2 regions of the Hydrogenophaga sp. 5NK40-0174 genome follow, and region 2 is predicted to be linked to the other one. Evidence: predicted binding sites of a transcription regulator. Region 2 holds the regulator's gene; the other holds the start of a gene.
What was found. The regulator FNR, encoded in region 2, switches genes on or off when oxygen is low (the NO sensors DNR and NnrR bind a similar motif). The targets are predictions, from matches to a motif close to TTGATNNNNATCAA.

Region 1 (9,448 bases), 320 kb from region 2:
CGGCGGGGCATTGGCGGATGCGAAGACATCCAGGTATTTGGCAGGAATTTCCCCCTGGCCCATCGTGGCCTGTAGCACCAGGGGATAAACGTTGCCTTCATGGCCTTTCACAGTGACCCGATAGACAAGATCGCGGCGATTGGCCGCCGGGTAACGGAACGCATAGGTTCGCCCCAGTGCTTTCCCCCCTCCCTTGGCGTATGTCCGCATCGCGCGGGAAAGTGCAACGCCCATACGCTCCTCGAGTTCGCTCTCAGGGAGCTGTTCGAGACTGGTTTCCAGCTCTGCCTTGAGCTTGTCCGACCTGGGCAAGGTATTTTCTTCGCTGGCCTCAAGCGTGAGATGGCGCGGAATCAGTACAGGAACCGGCAATGAGTCCGGAAACATCTCAACGCTGACCTTGCCTTGCGGTGTGTCGCTGTCGGACAGGGCGATCAGCGAAATGGACACCCAGAAGCCCTCATCAGCCACCAGCGTGCTGGTCCGCAGGCTGATTCGCTGCTCGTCCGCCAAGGGGACCAGAACCTTCTCTTCGCTCACGACGCCGGCATTGGCCGTGATCGATGCCAGCGCCAGCAACGCCCCTGTGGTCGCCCGGCGGGATGAAATGCCGAGCCAACTGGCCCATGCTGATGTCATTTCTTGTTTCTCCCTGCAATCGAACCAATAGATGCGATCGATGTCATTTTATTGCCCAGCCGGTGGAGACTTGGCCGGCCCAACCTCCTGCCAAATTGCACTTTAGCTCCATCATGCGTGTCCTAGCCCCAGAAAAGCGGTCTGACCGTGACACAAAGTGCCACCCTGCCCTTCCCGTGTGCGCTCCTGGCCCGAATAGATCCGCGCTTCAGTGGGGGTCTTCCACCGCCTCGATCACCAACTGCTTCACAGCAACGCCCGCTGCCCTCACCATTGCCCTGACGCGCAGATCCTGCTCAACCTCGAGGCGCACCCTCTGGTGATAATCCAGGCCATCCGTGCTCCCCGCGTTGTGTGATTCGACTCGGCGTGTCCACTGGGTCAAGCCGTCGAACTCGACCGTCAGCTCGTGCCATGCACCGTTCGCACCCTCCGGGACGTTCACGAGCAAAGTGACATCCACATCCAGAATCCGTCGCCGTTCCAGCAAGGTGGGAATGTGCAGATGCGCAACAGAATCACTGCCTGCGTCAACTCGCCAGACCTCGGGAGGGTGATTTTGCGAAGAGACCACTGTGTTTCAGCCAAGAACAAGACGAAAAGAAGGTGGCGGCACAATGTGCAGCCGCGGTGAAAGGACCATATTTTAGAAAGTGCGGCTCAAGCCTCGGCCTCAGCCGACGAAACACAAGTAGCAGGTGATGCTTCTCACGCTTGAGGGAAGTACCTAAGGGCTTGCCCCGCTGCGCAATGGCTCAGCTTGGGGCTAAGATGCGTGACGTGGGAAATCTCCCAACGGTTCACAGTCGATAGCTGCTTGCCTGGCCGTGCCGGCACACAAGAACGGAGAAGGGATTGGAGCCAACATGAAGAGCCTGACCGACCACCTCACGGCGTACGCCGCCTATCACCGGGACGAACGCAATATTGCCACCCACATGGTTGGCGTTCCGTTGATCGTTCTGGCCATTGCGACATTGCTGTCACGCCCTGTGCTATGGGAGGGACCGTTCCTTCCCCTGACGCCGGCCTTTGTGGTGGCCGCGGCCATCCTGCTTTTCTATTGTCTGCTCAACGCTGGCCTGGCCATCGTCATGGGGCTGGCCCTGGCACTTGCACTGGCTGGCGCCAGCTGGATTGCCCGTCAGGAAACCGTTTGGTGGCTGTCTGCAGGTATTGGCACGTTTGTGGTCGGCTGGGCGATCCAGTTTGTGGGGCACCTCTACGAAGGCCGCAAACCGGCTTTCATGGACGACGTTCGCAGTCTCCTGATTGGCCCGTTGTTCGTGATGGTCGAATGGCTCAACAAACTGGGCCTCTATCGCGGCGTTTTCCAGGAAATGGAAAGGCGCGCCGGGCCGGCAAAGTTCGACAGCTGCGGTGTGGCCTGACCCCAGCCACCACCCGCACTGCTGCGACTCAATCCTGATTCAGACGTAAGCGGCCATTGGCTTGACGTGGCGCATGTGCAAGCTCAGACCCAAAGCTGCCATGTGTGTACTCTTTCGCCCCAGTATCTGCTCGGCCAAAGGCAGAAACTCGGTCTCTTCATAGTTGGCATGATCGGTGTAGTGCTGCACCAGTCTGTGAACATCCGAGACATCCAGCGTGGTGCTGTGGCCTTTTGACACCTGTTTCAAGCCCTTCTCCAGGCTCTTCCACAGGGTTTCGATCGACCGGTGCTCTTCAGTCAGGCGTTTGGCCATGGCCTTGACCTTTTCACGCTCTTCTCCTGCCTCGGCTGCTGCCATCACTGCAGGAAACAGCTCCCGCTCTTCCTCCAGGTGGTGCTCAAAGATTGCTTCCCGAAAAAACTCGAGAGACTCCTCTGCGATCTGACGCGCACGTGCGGCAGGCTCCAGCAGTGCAGGCAGCTCGTCCAACGACCGCAAACGCTTGGTAATGCCGGCATGGCAGTTGGAAAAATTGTTCAGGGGAGCCTGGGTGTCCAGGCCGGTGCTCTGATCAGGATGGGTCATGGTGCTGCCTCCTTGCGTCCGGGGAACGAACATGAATCTGGTCTGGCTGCACGCGCCACCTCGGCGCACGCTCATCCAGACTGCTGATTCAGTGTACGGATTGCACTGGACGCCTGCTTGATGCAGGTCAAGCGCCGGCGCGAAAAGTCACCCGAAAGGTGACGACAGGCATCAATGGGCAGGTTTGCCGCGCAGACGATTGAAGGTGTTCAGACCAAAGACCAGCGCCGCACCGGCGATGAAACCGGCCACCCCACCTGTGGCATTGCTGACCAGACCGCCGAGCGCTCCGAGCCCCTCGGACCAATGCTCCACTGCATGCCCCAGTGAGGGAATTCCGTGCAGGATGATCCCCCCGCCGACCAGAAACATGGCAATCGTGCCCACCACGGAAAGCGTCTTCATCAGCTTCGGGGCCAGGGCCAGCAACGCTCTTCCTGCAGCCTGCGCTGCGCCGGACGCTTTCCGTGTGAGCGCCAGGCCAGCATCGTCGATCTTGACAATGCCTGCGACAAGACCATACACACCAAACGTCATGATCACGGCGATGCCCGCCACCACCGCCAGCCGCTGCATGAAGCTGGCGTCTGTCACCGTCCCGAGCGTGATCACAATGATCTCCGCAGAGAGGATGAAATCGGTTCGAATGGCGCCTTTGACCTTGGCTTTCTCGAAGGCGACCATATCCAGATCGGCGTTGGCGACCGCTTTGACCCGCTCTTCACGATGCGCGTCATCTTCGTGCTTGGGATGAAAGAAGGTGTGCAGCACTTTTTCGGCACCTTCAAAACACAGGAACAAGCCGCCGAGCATCAGCAAAGGCGTGATGGCCCAGGGCGCAACGGCACTGATGGCCAGGGCCGCCGGCACGAGAATCGCCTTGTTGAGCATGGAGCCTTTGAAGACGGCCCATACCACTGGCAACTCCCGGTCTGCCTTGACGCCTGTGACTTGCTGCGCATTGAGCGCCAGGTCATCCCCCAGCACGCCGGCTGTCTTCTTGGCGGCGACCTGGGTCATGGCCGAGACATCGTCAGCAGCAGCAATGCCTTGTCGGGCCGCCACCTTGGTCATGGTGGCGATGTCGTCAAGCAAAGTGGCGATATCGTCAATGAGAGCGAGCAGACTGGAGGCGGCCATGGTATTTCGGGCTCGAAGAGAGCCAAAACAGAGTCAGAACAGAGTCAAAGCCAAGTCAACGCTGATCCAAAAGAATCAACCTCGTCCAAGCTTACCCTACCCAACGGCGGGCATTGCGCCACAGCCGCATCCATGGGCTAAGGGCATCAATGTCACCTGCTGCAACATGGTCCACCCAGCTCATCTGGATATTGCGGAAGACACGCTCGGGGTGCGGCATCATGGCCGTGAAACGACCATCGGCCGTGGTCACGCCCGTGAGGCCTGCCGGGCTGCCGTTCGGATTGAACGGATAGCGCTCGGTCGCGGCACCCGTGTTGTCCACGTAGCGCATGGCGTTGATGACCTTGGTCTGGTCACCCCGGTGCTTGAAGTTGGCATAGCCTTCACCATGCGCCACCGCAATGGGCAATCGGCTGCCAGCCATGTCCTGCAGGAAGATGCTGGGAGACTCCAGCACCTCTACCATGGACAGTCGTGCCTCAAAACGCTCACTCTCGTTGGTGGTGAAACGTGGCCAGTCCTGGGCGCCCGGGATGATGTCGGCCAATTCGGCAAACATCTGGCAGCCGTTGCACACGCCCAGGCCAAAGGTGTCGCTCCGACCAAAGAAGGCCTTGAACTGGTCTGACAAGCCAGCGTTGAAGGTGATGCTGCGGGCCCAGCCGATACCGGCACCCAGCGTGTCACCATAACTGAAGCCACCGCAAGCCACCACGCCCTTGAATTGGTCGAGGTTGGCGCGGCCGCTTTGCAGGTCTGTCATATGGACGTCCACTGACTCGAAGCCCGCCTTGTCAAAGGCATAAGCCATCTCGACGTGCGAGTTGACACCCTGCTCTCGCAGAATCGCCACCTTGGGGCGTGCCAGGTTCAGAAATGGCGCTGCCACGTCTTCGCGCGGATCAAAACTCAGCGCCACGTGCATGCCGGGATCGGTGGCGTCACCGGCAGCAGCATGCTCGGAATCGGCACACGCCGGGTTGTCGCGCTGCTGGTTGATCTTCCAGCTCACGCTGTCCCAGACTTGTTGGAGGTCGGTCAGGCTGGCGCTGAACACGGCTTTGGTGTCGCGCCACACCTGAAGCTGGCCCTTGCCTGCATCCATGGATGACGATGCGGGGCGCGTTTTGCCGACAAAGTGGCTGTGCTTGGACAGGCCGTGCTCGCGCAAGGTCTGCATGACCTCGTTGCGCACCGCCGTGGGCACCTGCAGCACCACGCCCAGCTCCTCGCTGAACAAGGCCTTGAGCGTGAGCTCTTCGCGGCGTGCGCTGACCTGGGACGCCCAGTTCTTCGCATCGCCGGCGTCCATGCGGCTGTCAGAAATGCCGTCGCCTTCGGTGACCAGCATGTCCACGTTCAGCGCCACGCCCACCTGGCCAGCAAAGGCCATTTCAGCCACGGCGGCCAGCAGGCCACCGTCGGAGCGGTCGTGGTAGGCCAGGATTTGGCCCTTGGCACGCAAGGCGTTCACGGCGTCGACCAGATGGATCAGGTCTTGCGCATCGTCCAGGTCAGGAACGGCATCGCCCGGCTGGCCCAGGGTCTGACCCAGGATGGAGCCACCCATGCGGTTCTGGCCCTTGCCCAGGTCCACCAGGACCAAGGTGGTGTCTTCGGTTTCGCGGTCCAGCTGTGGCGTCAAAGTGCCGCGCACGTCGGCCAGTGTGGCGAAGGCGGTGATGATCAAACTGACAGGAGACGTGACCTTTCGGCGCTCGCCGGTGCTGTCGGTCCATTGGGTGCGCATGGACAGGCTGTCCTTGCCCACCGGGATACTGATCCCCAGCGTCGGGCACAACTCCATGCCCACCGCCTTGACCGTGGCATACAGGTCGGCATCTTCGCCCTCTTCTCCGCAGGCAGCCATCCAGTTCGCGCTCAGCTTGACGCGGGACAGCTCAATCGGTGCTGCCAGCAGGTTGGTGATGGATTCGGCCACCGACATGCGGCCGGAAGCTGCCGCGTCAAACGCGGCCAGCGGCGTGCGCTCGCCCATGCTCATGGCCTCGCCCGCAAAGCCAGCATAGTCGGCCAGCGTCACGGCGCAGTCGGCCACAGGAACCTGCCAGGGACCGACCATCTGGTCACGATGGGACAAGCCACCCACAGCACGGTCGCCAATGGTGACGAGGAAGCGCTTGGACGCGACCGTGGGGTGGCTGAGCACATCGATCACGGCCTTTTGCAGATCGACGCCGGTAAGATCCATCGGCTGGAGCGCACGTTCGACCGTTTTCACGTCGCGGTGCATCTTGGGCGGCTTGCCCAGGAGAACATCCATAGGCATGTTCACCGCGGCCCCCACGCTCCCCACTGCGTGTGGTTCGCTGCCCCCCGAGGGGGCTGTGCTTGCTTGGGACGGCCCGGCGCTGCGCACGGCCTCTTCATTTGCCACAGTAAGATGGCGCTCTTCTGTGGCCACCCCCACCACCGCGAACGGGCAACGCTCACGCTCGCAGAAGGCCTTGAACTGTTCCAGAGACTCAGGTGCAATCGCCAGCACATAACGTTCCTGGCTTTCGTTGCACCAGATCTCCTTGGGCGCCAGGCCGCTCTCTTCCAGTGGCACGGCACGCAGATCAAAGCGCGCACCACGGCCGGCGTCGTTCACCAGCTCGGGGAAAGCATTGGACAAGCCTCCCGCACCCACGTCGTGGATGAACAGCACCGGGTTCTTCTCGCCCTGCGCCCAGCAGTGGTTGATAACCTCCTGCGCGCGCCTTTCAATTTCGGGGTTGCCGCGTTGGACCGAATCAAAGTCCAGCGAAGCGGCGTTGGTGCCGGTGGCCATGGAGCTGGCTGCACCACCACCCATGCCGATCTTCATGCCCGGGCCGCCGAGCTGGATCAGCAACGTGCCGGCCGGAAAATCGATTTTCTTGGTCTGACCGGCGTCGATCTGGCCCAGACCGCCCGCGATCATGATGGGCTTGTGGTAGCCGCGCTGCACCCCTGCCACTTCCTGTTCGTACTCGCGGAAATAGCCCAGCAGGTTGGGTCGACCGAACTCATTGTTGAAGGCCGCTCCACCCAGCGGGCCTTCCGTCATGATTTGCAGTGGGCTGGCAATGTGCTCTGGCTTGCCGTCCGCGTTGTCGCTCAGACCGCCCCAGAGTTTGGAGACGGTGAAACCGGTCAAACCGGCCTTGGGCTTGGAGCCACGGCCAGTCGCGCCTTCGTCGCGGATCTCGCCGCCGGCACCAGTGGCGGCGCCGGGGAACGGGGAAATGGCGGTGGGATGGTTGTGCGTCTCCACCTTCATGAGCACATGGTGCTCTGCCGGCTCGGCCACATAGCTGGGCGCGGCAGACGTATCCGTGATGCGCGCCACATAGCGCTCCATCTGGTGCCCGGTCATGATGGAGGCGTTGTCGGAATAGGCCACCACCGTGTGCTGTGGGCTCGTCTGGTGCGTATGCCGGATCATGCCGAACAGGCTCTTGTCCTGCAGCACGCCATCGATCGTGAACTGGGCGTTGAAGATCTTGTGGCGGCAGTGCTCGCTGTTCGCCTGGGCAAACATCATCAGCTCAACGTCCGTGGGATTACGCCCCAGACCCTTGAAAGCGTCCACCAGGTAATCGATTTCGTCATCCGCCAGCGCCAGCCCCCACTCGACGTTGGCCTTTTCCAGCGCCGTGCGGCCACCGGCCAACACGTCCACATGTTCCATGGGCGCAGGGTGCAACTCGGTGAATAAGGCCTCAGCCTGCGCCTTGTCGGTGCTGACGTTTTCGGTCATGCGGTCGTGCAACAGTCCGGCCACGGCTTGCAGTTGTGCCTCGGTCAGCGCTGCCTTGGACAACAAGCCCTTTTTCAGGCCAATGCGAAACTCCACCAGCCGCTCCACCCGGTGCAGTGCAATGCCGCAATTGTGGGCAATATCCGTGGCCTTGGACGCCCAGGGCGAAACCGTACCCAGGCGGGGCATGACATACAGGGATGGCGCCCCGCCCTCGCCCGCTGTCAGGTGCGCAGGCGAAGCCGGTTCGCCGTACGTCAGCAGATTGCCCAGGTGATCCAGCGTATCGGCGTCGGGCTCGCTGTCGAACGAGGCCAGATGGACAAAGCGGGCGCTCAGGTCGGTGATCTTGTCGGAAATGGCTGCAAGACGAGGCAGCAGTTGCTGGACTTTGAAGTCACTGATGGCGTTACCACCATCGAAAAAGCGCAGGTGCAGGGACACGTTGGGGCCTGTGTAGCGTGGGAGATGGAACCGGCGGGCGGGAAAACCCCGATTTTACCCGCGCCGACTGCACTGCTTTGCATGTCGACCCGTGAAACGCGGTCTACACAATGGGATAATTTGCAACCATGAGCATTACCTACAAAGACGCAGCCGGCATCGAAGCCATGCGAGTGGCCTGCCGCCTGGCTTCCGAAGTTCTCGACTACCTCACACCCCTGATCCAGCCGGGTATCACGACCGGAGAGATCGATCGCCTGGCGGCCGAGTACATGAAGAAGCAAGGCACGGTCTCTGCCACCATCGGCTATGCCCCGCCGGGTTACCCACCCTTTCCCGGCCACCTGTGCACATCGGTCAATCAGGTGGTCTGCCACGGCATTCCGGGCGACAAGGTGCTCAAGAAGGGCGACATCGTCAACGTTGATGTCACCGTCATCAAGGATGGCTGGTTTGGCGACACCAGCCGGATGTTCCTGATCGGAGGTGAAGATGCTGCCAGTATCCAGGCCAAACGTCTTTGCCAAATCACCTTCGATGCCATGTGGAAAGGTATTGAAGTTGTCCGCCCGGGCGCACGCCTCGGTGACATCGGCCATGTCATTCAGACGTTTGCAGAAGGCGCTGGCTTTTCAGTGGTGCGTGAATTTTGCGGCCATGGCATTGGCCAGAAATTCCATGAAGAGCCCCAGGTTCTGCACTACGGCAAGCCAGGCACGCTGACCGAGCTCAAGCCCGGCATGATCTTCACCATCGAGCCCATGATCAATGCTGGCAAGCGTGACATCAAGGAAATGAACGACGGCTGGACGATCACCACTCGCGACCGTTCGCTTTCGGCACAATGGGAGCACACGGTGCTGGTCACAGAGACCGGCTACGACGTCCTGACGGTTTCCGAAGGGGCTCCACCACCACCAGCCTTTATTGGAGCCACCGCTGGATCGGGGGCCTGATGGATCAAGACGTCACGACCGAGCCGCTCGTCATCGACGTCGGCGACCTCCGCGCAAACCATCGCGAGGCCAAGGCGAAGCTGCTGGAGCGGCTCCGCGCCCCCAGCTTCAACACGCGTGGCGTCATGGCCACGCTGCGCGAGCTGGCCAGCATCACGGACAAGACACTGCGCGCACTTTGGCAACGAGCACAGTTGCCTTCCGGCTTTGCGCTGGTAGCAGTGGGTGGCTATGGTCGTGGCGAGCTCTTTCCCTATTCCGATGTCGACGTACTCGTCCTCATGCCGGACGGCACCTCGTTGGACGATGGCTCAGATACTGCCCGTCAGGTCAAGCCGCGCCTGGAGGCATTCATCGGCGCCTGCTGGGATCTGGGACTGGATATCGGCTCCAGCGTCCGCACGGCGGCAGAATGTGTTGACGAAGCGTCGCGCGACATCACCATCCAGACCGCTCTGGTGGAACGGCGACTGATTGCCGGATCAAAGAAGGCGTTCGAAGATGTCAGCCATCGGCTGGACATGGCCATGGACCCCAAGGCC
Region 2 (9,448 bases):
TTTGGGACGGCGACCTGCAAGAGATGAACAACCCGCTGCCCAAGTGGTGGGTCTATCTGTTCATCATTACCGTGGTTTTTGCACTGGTCTATGGTGCGATGTACCCCATGTTCGGCAAGTTCGCCGGCGCCCTGGGCTGGTCCTCGGCTGGGCAGCACGCCACTGAAGTGACGAAGATGGAAGAGAACATCGCTCCCATCTACGCCAAGTTCGACGGCATGACGCCTGAGCAGATCGCAGGAGATGCACAGGCCCAGGCCATCGGTGAGCGCCTGTTCCTGAATTACTGCGCCCAGTGCCATGGCTCCGATGCTCGCGGCAGCAAGAGCTTCCCCAACCTCGCCGATGGTGACTGGCTGGGCGGCGAAGGTGCTGATTACATTCAGGCGACCATTGCCAACGGTCGCACCGGCGTCATGCCTCCCATGGCCGCAGCCCTGGGCACTGCGGACGACGTTCGCAACGTGGCCAACTACGTGCTCAGCCTCTCTGGAAGCCCGCACGACGAAGTCGCTGCAACTGCCGGCAAGGCCAAGTTTGCCGCCTGCGCTGCCTGCCACGGCATGGACGGCAAGGGCATGCAGGCGGTGGGTGCTCCCAACCTGACCGATGACACCTGGCTCCATGGCTGGGGCGAGGATGCGGTTGTTCGGGCCATCACCGACGGTTTCAACAACAACATGCCGCCTCAGGCTGCTCTGCTCAACGAGTCTCAGATCAAGGTGCTCGGCGCCTATGTCTGGGGTCTGTCGAACAGTCCATCGGCCAACTGATACTGGCACCAAGCCCGGGGCCATCCCCGGGCTTTTTTGATATCCGTCCAGATACTCCCGAGAGTTCCAACGTGACCAACGCCAATCCAACTGCCAACGCGGACAAGACCACCGATCTCGCTGATGTGCCCAAAGGGGTGCCCGCAGACGACGAAGTCATGGTGTCGTTGTACGCCTCGCGCAAGAAGATCTATCCCCGGGCAGTGTTCGGGTTCTTCTCGAAGTGGCGATGGTTGCTGGTTTGGGCAACGCAGCTTCTGTTCTATGGCCTGCCCTGGCTGGAGTGGAATGCCCGCCAGGCAGTCCTGTTTGATCTGGAAGCCCGGCGGTTTTATCTCTTTGGTGTGGTTCTGTACCCGCAGGACTTCATCTTCCTGACAGGCCTGCTGGTCATTTCTGCACTGGCCTTGTTCCTGTTCACGGCAGTGGCGGGGCGCCTTTGGTGCGGCTACGCTTGCCCACAGACCGTCTACACCGAGATCTTTCTCTGGATCGAGAAGAAGGTGGAGGGTGATCGTTCGGCGCGCATGCGACTGGACAAGTCCGACCTCTCAGCTGGCAAGGCAGGCAAGAAGTGGCTCAAGCACGCGTTGTGGATCCTGTTTGCATTGTGGACAGGTTTCACTTTCGTCGGCTACTTCACCCCGATTCGAGAGTTGGCCAGTCTTTCCGTCGCTGGCGCGCTCGGTCCCTGGCAAACCTTCTGGATCTTCTTCTACGGTTTTGCCACCTATGGCAATGCTGGCTGGATGCGCGAGCAGGTTTGCAAATACATGTGTCCTTACGCACGCTTCCAGAGCGCGATGTTCGACAAGGACACCATGATCGTGACTTACGATGCTGCCCGTGGAGAACCGAGAGGTCCACGGTCGAAAAAGGCCGATCCCAAGGAGCTGGGTCTGGGCGCTTGCGTCGATTGCACCTTGTGTGTGCAAGTCTGTCCGACGGGTATCGATATTCGCAATGGCCTGCAATATGAGTGCATCGGTTGCGGAGCCTGCATTGACGTGTGCAACGAGGTGATGGACAAGGTCGGGTATCCGCGCGGGCTGGTTCGCTATGCCACCGAAAACGGTGTCGCCAAAGGCTGGACCACCCAGGAGATGGTCAAGCATGCCTTCCGGCCTCGCGTTCTTGTGTACACGTCCATCCTGATGGCCATCACGGCAGCCATTGTGATCGGACTGTTTGTGCGCACCCCCCTCAAGGTCAACGTGATCCGGGACCGGGGCGCGCTGGCGCGCATGGTCGAGCGAGGGCGGATTGAAAACGTGTTCCGTCTGCAGGTGATGAATGCCACGGAGACCGCACAGAACTACGTGGTGTCGGTGGAGGGCCTGCCGGACATCATGATTGCCTCCGGGAATGAAATCGAAGTTCAGCCAACGGAAGCTCGCGCGGTGGCCGTTCGGGTGCAGATTCCGCCCAATACGGCAGAGCCGGGTTCTCACCCGATTCGCTTCACTGTTCGGGCCGCCTCTGGTGATGATCCGGACGAGGTCGTTGAAAAGGCTGCCTTCCTGGTTCCCCGCTAAACTGTTTCATTGGAGTGACCCAGCATATGTCTTCCGGAGTCCTGAACATGCCTTCCCAATCAACTACCCCTGTGCCAGCCAGCACGCCGCGCCCTTGGTGGAAGGAACCCATCATGTGGCTGGTTGTTGGCGGCCCTGCCGCTGCCGTGATCGCCGGCGTGACCACCGTCATCATTGCGGCCAGCAACCCTGACCCCGTGCTGGATCGCACGGAAGCCGGTACTGCCAACATGGTGCCGGCCCATCAGGCGCGCAACCATGCGGCCTCACCGACAGTTGCGCCTGCCGGCAAGAGTGCCGGGCAAGACAGTCAATGACCAAGGTGCAGGTCCTGGGGCTCGCACCTTGAGGCCTCCGAACCTGGCACGACCATTTCACACGGATCTGAGGAGACACACACATGAAAGCGCAACGTTGGATGTGGATCGCCTGGCCAGCATTCCTCGTGGCGGGTGTACTGGAGATTCTGGTGTTTGCCATGGTGGATCCCAGTGATCTGCAGTGGTTTGGTGAGCCGCTCGAGCTGTCGCGGCAAGCCGTCTACACGATCGGCTTTTTTGTGTTCTGGGCCATCACCATGGCTTCGAGTGCCCTGACGACCTTGCTGGCCATGTCTCCGTTTGAAGTGAATCGCTGCCCAGTGCCTGCGGACGAGCGACCTCGGAATTGCGTGAAGAACGGCGGGGCAGGGGACTGCAGCAGCTGCGGCTGACGACTGGTCAGCCCGACGCAAGCCATTTCAGGAGCACTGCTGCGGGTTGACGATCTGTTTGAGGCCGTCCGTGTCCTTGATGTGGACGTAGCGCTGTTTGACGTCGATGATGCCTTCGTCCACGAACTTGGAAAAGGTGCGGCTCACTGTCTCGAGCTTCATGCCCAGATAGCTGCCGATCTCTTCTCTCGTCATGCGAAGAATGAGCTCTGATTGCGAGAAGCCCCGGGCGTGCAGGCGCTGGACCAGGTTGAGCAAGAACGCCGCCAGCCGCTCTTCGGCGCGCATGCTACCCAGAAGCAGCATGACGCTGTGGTCACGCACGATTTCGCGACTCATGATCTTGTGCACGTGGTGCTGCAGCGTCGTGAACTCACGTGAAAGCTCTTCCACCTGGTCGAAAGGCATCACGCAGACTTCAGCATCTTCAAGTGCCACGGCATCGCAGGAATGGCGGTCGCTGACGATGCCATCGAGGCCGATGATCTCGCCCGTCATTTGAAAACCGGTCACCTGGTCGCGTCCATCGGCGCTGGTGACGCAGGTTTTGAAAAAGCCGGAGCGGACCGCGTACAAGGAAGTGAACTTGTCCCCCACGCTGAACAGGGACTGGCCCCGCTTGATCCGCTTGCGTGTGGTGATCACGCTGTCGAGCTTGGTCATTTCCTCTTCGTTGAGGCCCATGGGCAAGCAGAGCTCGCGAAGGTTGCAGCTCGAACAGGCGACTTTGATGCTGGTTCCGTCCATACGTATATTCATCGTTGAGGTGGCAAGCTTAACCCAAAGACACATTGGCGGCTGCAATCCCCCTGTCTGGAAACCGCTCTCACGGCCTTTGCACCTCATCCAATGTCAGTCAGGGCAAACCCGGGGAAGGTCGCAGGGCTTGATGAAGATCAATGGGATCGTTCTCACATTGAGGCAAAGTGCCATGCCATCAATGGAGAATTCTCAGTGAGCCACGCGATTTCCGACGATTTGCTCAAGCGTTTTGACGTTCCAGGGCCTCGTTACACGTCCTACCCCACAGCAGACAGGTTTGTGGAAGCCTTTACAGAAGGCGACTACATCCAGGCGCTGGAGCAGCGGCGCGCCGGGTCCATGGCCCTGCCTTTGTCCCTGTACGTGCATATTCCGTTTTGCGAGTCGGTCTGCTACTACTGCGCCTGCAACAAGGTCATTACCAAGCACCACGACAAGGCTGCCGAGTATCTGCGTTACCTGTCGCGTGAAGTCGAGTTGCAGGTTCAGCACTTTGGCAAGGGGCACAACGTATCGCAGCTCCATCTGGGCGGCGGTACGCCGACCTTCCTCTCGGACGAGGAGCTCGAAGACCTGATGTCAATGATCCGCCGGAACTTCACCCTGGTGCCTGGCGGCGAGTATTCGGTGGAGGTTGATCCGCGCACAGTGACCGACCAGAGGCTGCAAACACTTGCCCGGCTCGGGTTCAATCGCCTGAGCTTTGGTGTGCAGGATTTTGATCCTGCGGTTCAGAAAGCCGTGCACCGCGTGCAGCCGGCCGAGCAGGTGTTCGATCTGGTCAAGGCGGCGCGTGAAATCGGCTTCGAATCCGTCAACGTCGACCTGATCTACGGCCTGCCGCTGCAAACGCCGGAGAGTTTTGCACGAACGCTGTCCCAGCTCAACGATCTGCGGCCCGACAGGGTGGCCTTGTACGCGTACGCTCATCTGCCGGCTCGATTCAAACCCCAGCGCCGGATTGCCGCCGCTGAGCTGCCCAGTCCTGCAGACAAGCTCACCATGCTGTCCAGATCGCTCGACGCCATGAGCGAAGCCGGCTACGTGTATGTCGGGATGGACCATTTCGCGCTGCCAAGCGATGCGCTGGCCGTGGCAAAAAGGCAGGGACGCCTGCACCGCAATTTTCAGGGCTACAGCACGCAGCCGGATTGTGATCTGATTGCACTGGGCGTATCGGCCATTGGGCGCATTGGTGCGACCTACAGCCAGAACGCCAAAACGCTCGATGAGTACTACGACGCGCTCAACCAGGGGCGACTTCCCATTGTGCGTGGCCTTGCACTGACCCGTGACGACTTGCTGCGCCGCTCAGTGATCATGTCTGTGATGTGCCAGGGTGAGGTGCAGTTTGAGTCGATCGAACTGGGGCATCTCATCGATTTCAAGTCCTACTTTGCGCGCGAAATCGAATCGCTGGCCGATTTTGAAGCCAATGGTCTTGTCGAAGTGGATGACAGCAGCATCCGCGTGACCGCCCAGGGCTGGTACCTGGTCAGAGCCATCGCCATGGTGTTCGACAAGTACATCCAGACCGATCTGGACCGGGCACGCTTCTCCAAGATCATCTGAGCCCGCCGGGCGATGGCCCCTAGCGGGCCCGCCGCGCTGATACAGTCCAGCTATGCAAACTTCGATGGCCATGACGGCGCTTTTCATGGGCCTGGTGGGAGGACCCCATTGCGTGGCCATGTGCGGCGCTGCTTGTGCTGGCATTGGCCATGCAGCAGGGGAGCGCAGCACCCAGGCACTGTGGCTTTTCCAGCTCAGCCGGGTGGCGGGCTACGCCTTGCTGGGTGCATTGGCTGCAGGCTCCGTGCAAGGGCTTGCCTGGCTTGGTCAGAATACCGCTGTTGTCCGACCCGTCTGGACCACTTTCCATGTCGCTGCGCTGGCCTTGGGACTGGCGCTGCTGATTCGAGGGCGCCAACCTGGCTGGATCGATGACCTCGGGCAGAGCATCTGGCGCAAAGCACGGCCGGTGCTCACCCGGATGGGGGCAGGCGCGCCCATTGTGCTGGGCGCTGCTTGGGCCTTGATGCCCTGCGGCCTGCTGTACTCAGCCTTGTTGATGGCATCCTTGTCGGCAGACGCGTTTCAAGGGGCCGGCATCATGGCTCTGTTTGCTGCGGGCACGGCAGTGTCCCTGACAGCCGGGCCCTGGCTCCTGCTCAAACTCAGGGGAGGGCGCTCAGGCGCCTGGGCCATCCGGCTGGCAGGGCTGGCCCTGGCAGGCGCCTCTGGGTGGGCTTTATGGATGGGCATCACTCAGCCTACGGGTCTGTGGTGCGCCTGAAGGCTCAAGGCCGTTGAGTCGTTTCATCACAATGGGGCCGCCAGAGGGTTGCGTGTCTTGCGGGTAGCCACCCAGAGGCCAAGCATGGCCAGCCCGAAGGCCACCCACTGAGGCAGGCTGGGGCGCTCACCCAGAAGCAGGACACCAATGGCCGCCGCCGAGACGGGCAGCATCACGGTGAAGACACCCGCCCTGGCGGCCGGTACATGCTGCAGGCCTTTCATCCAGAGCCACACCGTCCAGACGCTCGCCGCCATGCCGTAGAACAGGACCAGCAGCCAAAGTGGCGCGGCCACCGTGCCAAAGTCGAAATGCCATGCGGCGTACAGGCCCATGGGCGTGACAAGCAGCAAGCCCCAGAGATTGATGATGGCTGAGATGCGGCGAGGGGAAATGCGAGCCGTCAGGCGTTTGCCAATGACCACGTAGGAGGCTTCGCACACGACAGCAGCGAAAACAAGCAGCGGGCCGAGCCAATGCGCTTGAAAGGCATCTGCATGAGCCGGCTCCTGGCGCCCGTAGGCAAACAGGCCGATGCCCATGGCGGAGAGCGCAATCGCCGCTATGGTCTGACGCTGCAACTGTTCCTTCAGAAAAGTCCTGCTGAGAATGGCGACAACGCCGGGTAGGGCGGACATGATCAGGCCGGCAGTAACGGCAGATGTCATGGCCACGCCAAAGAGCATGAAGGTCGAGAACAGGAAATTGCCGAGAAATGACTGCAGGAACAGCAGCTGTCGCTCGCGCCTTTCCAGAGTGGGCTCGTGCTCCGGCCGCTTGATCCAGCGCGCCATGGCCAGGGCGCCGATGCCGAAGCGGAGCCAGGCAAGCAGAAACACCGGGAACACCACCAGCAGAGGCTTGGAAAGGGCCACATAGCTGCCGACCAGCGACATGCTCAGCCCGAGTGCGCCATAGGCCCACCAGGGTGGCTGATGGAGGTGGGTGGGGCTGGTGGTGGAGGCTGTCATCACAGTGGGCGATCATGCCGCATATTGGGTGGACACGCAGACGGTTTGGTTTTGTATGACAAGAATATATTTTCGATATATGAAAATCAACAATGCTGCGGTGCGAAATATTTTCTCAATACAAGAAAGATTAATTCACATTGAGAAATGTCCATTTAAGTCTATGATTTTCAATGTGAAAATATTTCTCTTATATAAGACATAAGAGCTTCACAAAGTCTTCTATAAGACTTAAAGTCTTGTCATCGGATGGCCTGGATGCCATCCCTGAGTCGATTGTCCTTTTCATTCAACTACCGGAGAGCCATTTCATGTCTCAACAACTGACCCGCGAACAGCAAATCGAAGCCCTGAAGAAAGACTGGGCAGAGAACCCACGTTGGAAGAACGTCAAGCGTGGCTACAGCGCCGAGGACGTCGTCCGCCTGCGCGGCAGCCTGCAGCCCGAGTACACGCTCGCCAAGCGTGGTGCCGAGAAGCTGTGGGAAAAGGTCAACGGTGGTGCCAAGAAGGGCTACGTGAACGCGTTCGGCGCCATCACTGCCGGTCAGGCCATGCAGCAAGCCAAGGCTGGCCTCGAAGCCGTGTACCTGTCTGGCTGGCAGGTTGCCGCAGACGGCAACACGTCGGAAACCATGTACCCCGACCAGTCGCTGTACGCCTACGACTCCGTGCCAACCATGGTTCGCCGCATCAACAACACCTTCAAGCGCGCTGACGAAATTCAGTGGGCCAAGGGTGTGAATCCTGGTGACGCCGAGTTTGTCGACTACTTCCTGCCGATCGTTGCTGACGCTGAAGCCGGTTTCGGTGGCGTTCTCAACGCTTTCGAACTGATGAAGAACATGATTGGCGCTGGTGCTGCCGGCGTTCACTTCGAAGATCAGCTCGCTGCTGTGAAGAAGTGTGGCCACATGGGCGGCAAAGTCCTGGTGCCTACCCGTGAAGCCTGCGAGAAGCTGATCGCTGCCCGTTTCGCCGCCGACGTGATGGGCGTGCCCACCATCGTTCTGGCCCGTACCGACGCAGAAGCTGCCAACCTGATCACCAGCGACTACGATGAGAATGACAAGCCATTCCTGACCGGTGAGCGCACCCAGGAAGGTTTCTACCGCGTCAAGAACGGCCTGGAGCAATCCATCTCCCGCGGTGTTGCATACGCACCTTACGCTGACCTCGTGTGGTGCGAGACCGGTGTGCCAGATATTGGCTTTGCCCGTGAATTCGCTCAGGCTGTTCACGCTGCCTGCCCAGGCAAGCTGCTGTCCTACAACTGCTCGCCATCTTTCAACTGGAAGAAGAACCTGGACGACAAGCAAATTGCCAGCTTCCAGGAAGACCTGGCTGCGCTGGGCTACAAGTACCAGTTCATCACGCTGGCCGGTATCCACGTCAACTGGTACAACACGTTCCAGTTTGCGCACGCCTACGCTCGTGGCGAGGGCATGAAGCACTACACCGAGATGGTGCAGGAGCCAGAATTCGCTGCTCGCGAGAAGGGCTACACCTTCGTGTCGCACCAGCAGGAAGTTGGCGCTGGTTACTTCGACGACGTGACCACCGTGATCCAGGGCGGCTCTTCCTCCGTGAAGGCCCTGGCCGGCTCTACCGAAGAAGAACAGTTCCATTGATGATGGAAGGGGCGTCGGTCAGCTGATGCCCCACTCCTGCATGACCTGCAGGGAAGAGGAGACAGCCTCGAGGCGATTTCGCTTCGAGGCTTTTTGTTTGTCTTCTTGTTTGTGTCAGGCGCTGCTTCCGGTGACAACGGTCTGGCAGGGTGGCAGTTATGGCTGCTGAAATGCCGCCGTACAATGATTCATTGTGTTGAATCAAAGTTGGGGATACGAAGAATGGCAAAGATGACGCGTTGGATTCGTGTGGCGACCCTGGTCGCGGCAACGGCGGCACTGAGTGCATGTGGTGGCAATGATGACCTGTATGGTGCCATTGCCTACAGCTCGGACACCGGCGTCGCAGCCGGTGCATACAACTACGAAACTTCCGTGGAAGCCGCCAATGCAGCGATGAGCAAGTGTGGAACTGGCTGCGCTCTGGTGTTGCAGTTCGATGGTGAAGACACCTGTGGCGCATTTGTCGCTTCCTCCAACGGCCAGTGGGGCGTCGGTGCCGACGACAACAAGTCCGATGCCATTGAAAAGGCCACGCGCTCCTGCGAGGGCAAGGGCGGGGTGGACTGCGAAGTTCTGGAAGACCTGCCCGCAGTCTGTCTGGGCTGAAGACGCTGCTGGAGTTGCCCCGTTCGCCGCTGCGCGGCGAATGTGGGACAATGACGGTTTTCAAGAACCCATCAAGAGCGAGAAAGGCAGCACGGGTTATGACACCGCGAACTACGGCAACCTGGATCGAGACCCCTCACGGGTCGGCTGTGTCGCGCC

Region 1: the regulator FNR is predicted to act here: its motif matches at 2,736-2,749, upstream of ABWV89_RS04570 (hemerythrin domain-containing protein).

What each region holds. Positions count from the first base shown of each region.
Region 1 is NZ_BAABWG010000001.1:980,694-990,141, forward strand. Features, by position in the region: gene ABWV89_RS04555 (hypothetical protein) at 1-639, opposite strand, end outside; gene ABWV89_RS04560 (hypothetical protein) at 848-1,213, opposite strand; gene ABWV89_RS04565 (Mpo1 family 2-hydroxy fatty acid dioxygenase) at 1,506-2,030, shown strand; gene ABWV89_RS04570 (hemerythrin domain-containing protein) at 2,070-2,618, opposite strand; gene ABWV89_RS04575 (DUF808 domain-containing protein) at 2,790-3,758, opposite strand; gene purL (phosphoribosylformylglycinamidine synthase) at 3,850-7,950, opposite strand; gene map (type I methionyl aminopeptidase) at 8,079-8,906, shown strand; gene ABWV89_RS04590 ([protein-PII] uridylyltransferase) at 8,906-9,448, shown strand, end outside.
Region 2 is NZ_BAABWG010000001.1:664,543-673,990, forward strand. Features, by position in the region: gene ccoP (cytochrome-c oxidase, cbb3-type subunit III) at 1-773, shown strand, start outside; gene ccoG (cytochrome c oxidase accessory protein CcoG) at 932-2,308, shown strand; gene ABWV89_RS03070 (nitrogen fixation protein FixH) at 2,356-2,625, shown strand; gene ABWV89_RS03075 (hypothetical protein) at 2,709-3,020, shown strand; gene fnr (fumarate/nitrate reduction transcriptional regulator Fnr) at 3,048-3,767, opposite strand; gene hemN (oxygen-independent coproporphyrinogen III oxidase) at 3,975-5,354, shown strand; gene ABWV89_RS03090 (sulfite exporter TauE/SafE family protein) at 5,407-6,078, shown strand; gene ABWV89_RS03095 (DMT family transporter) at 6,105-7,049, opposite strand; gene aceA (isocitrate lyase) at 7,361-8,680, shown strand; gene ABWV89_RS03105 (DUF4189 domain-containing protein) at 8,912-9,289, shown strand.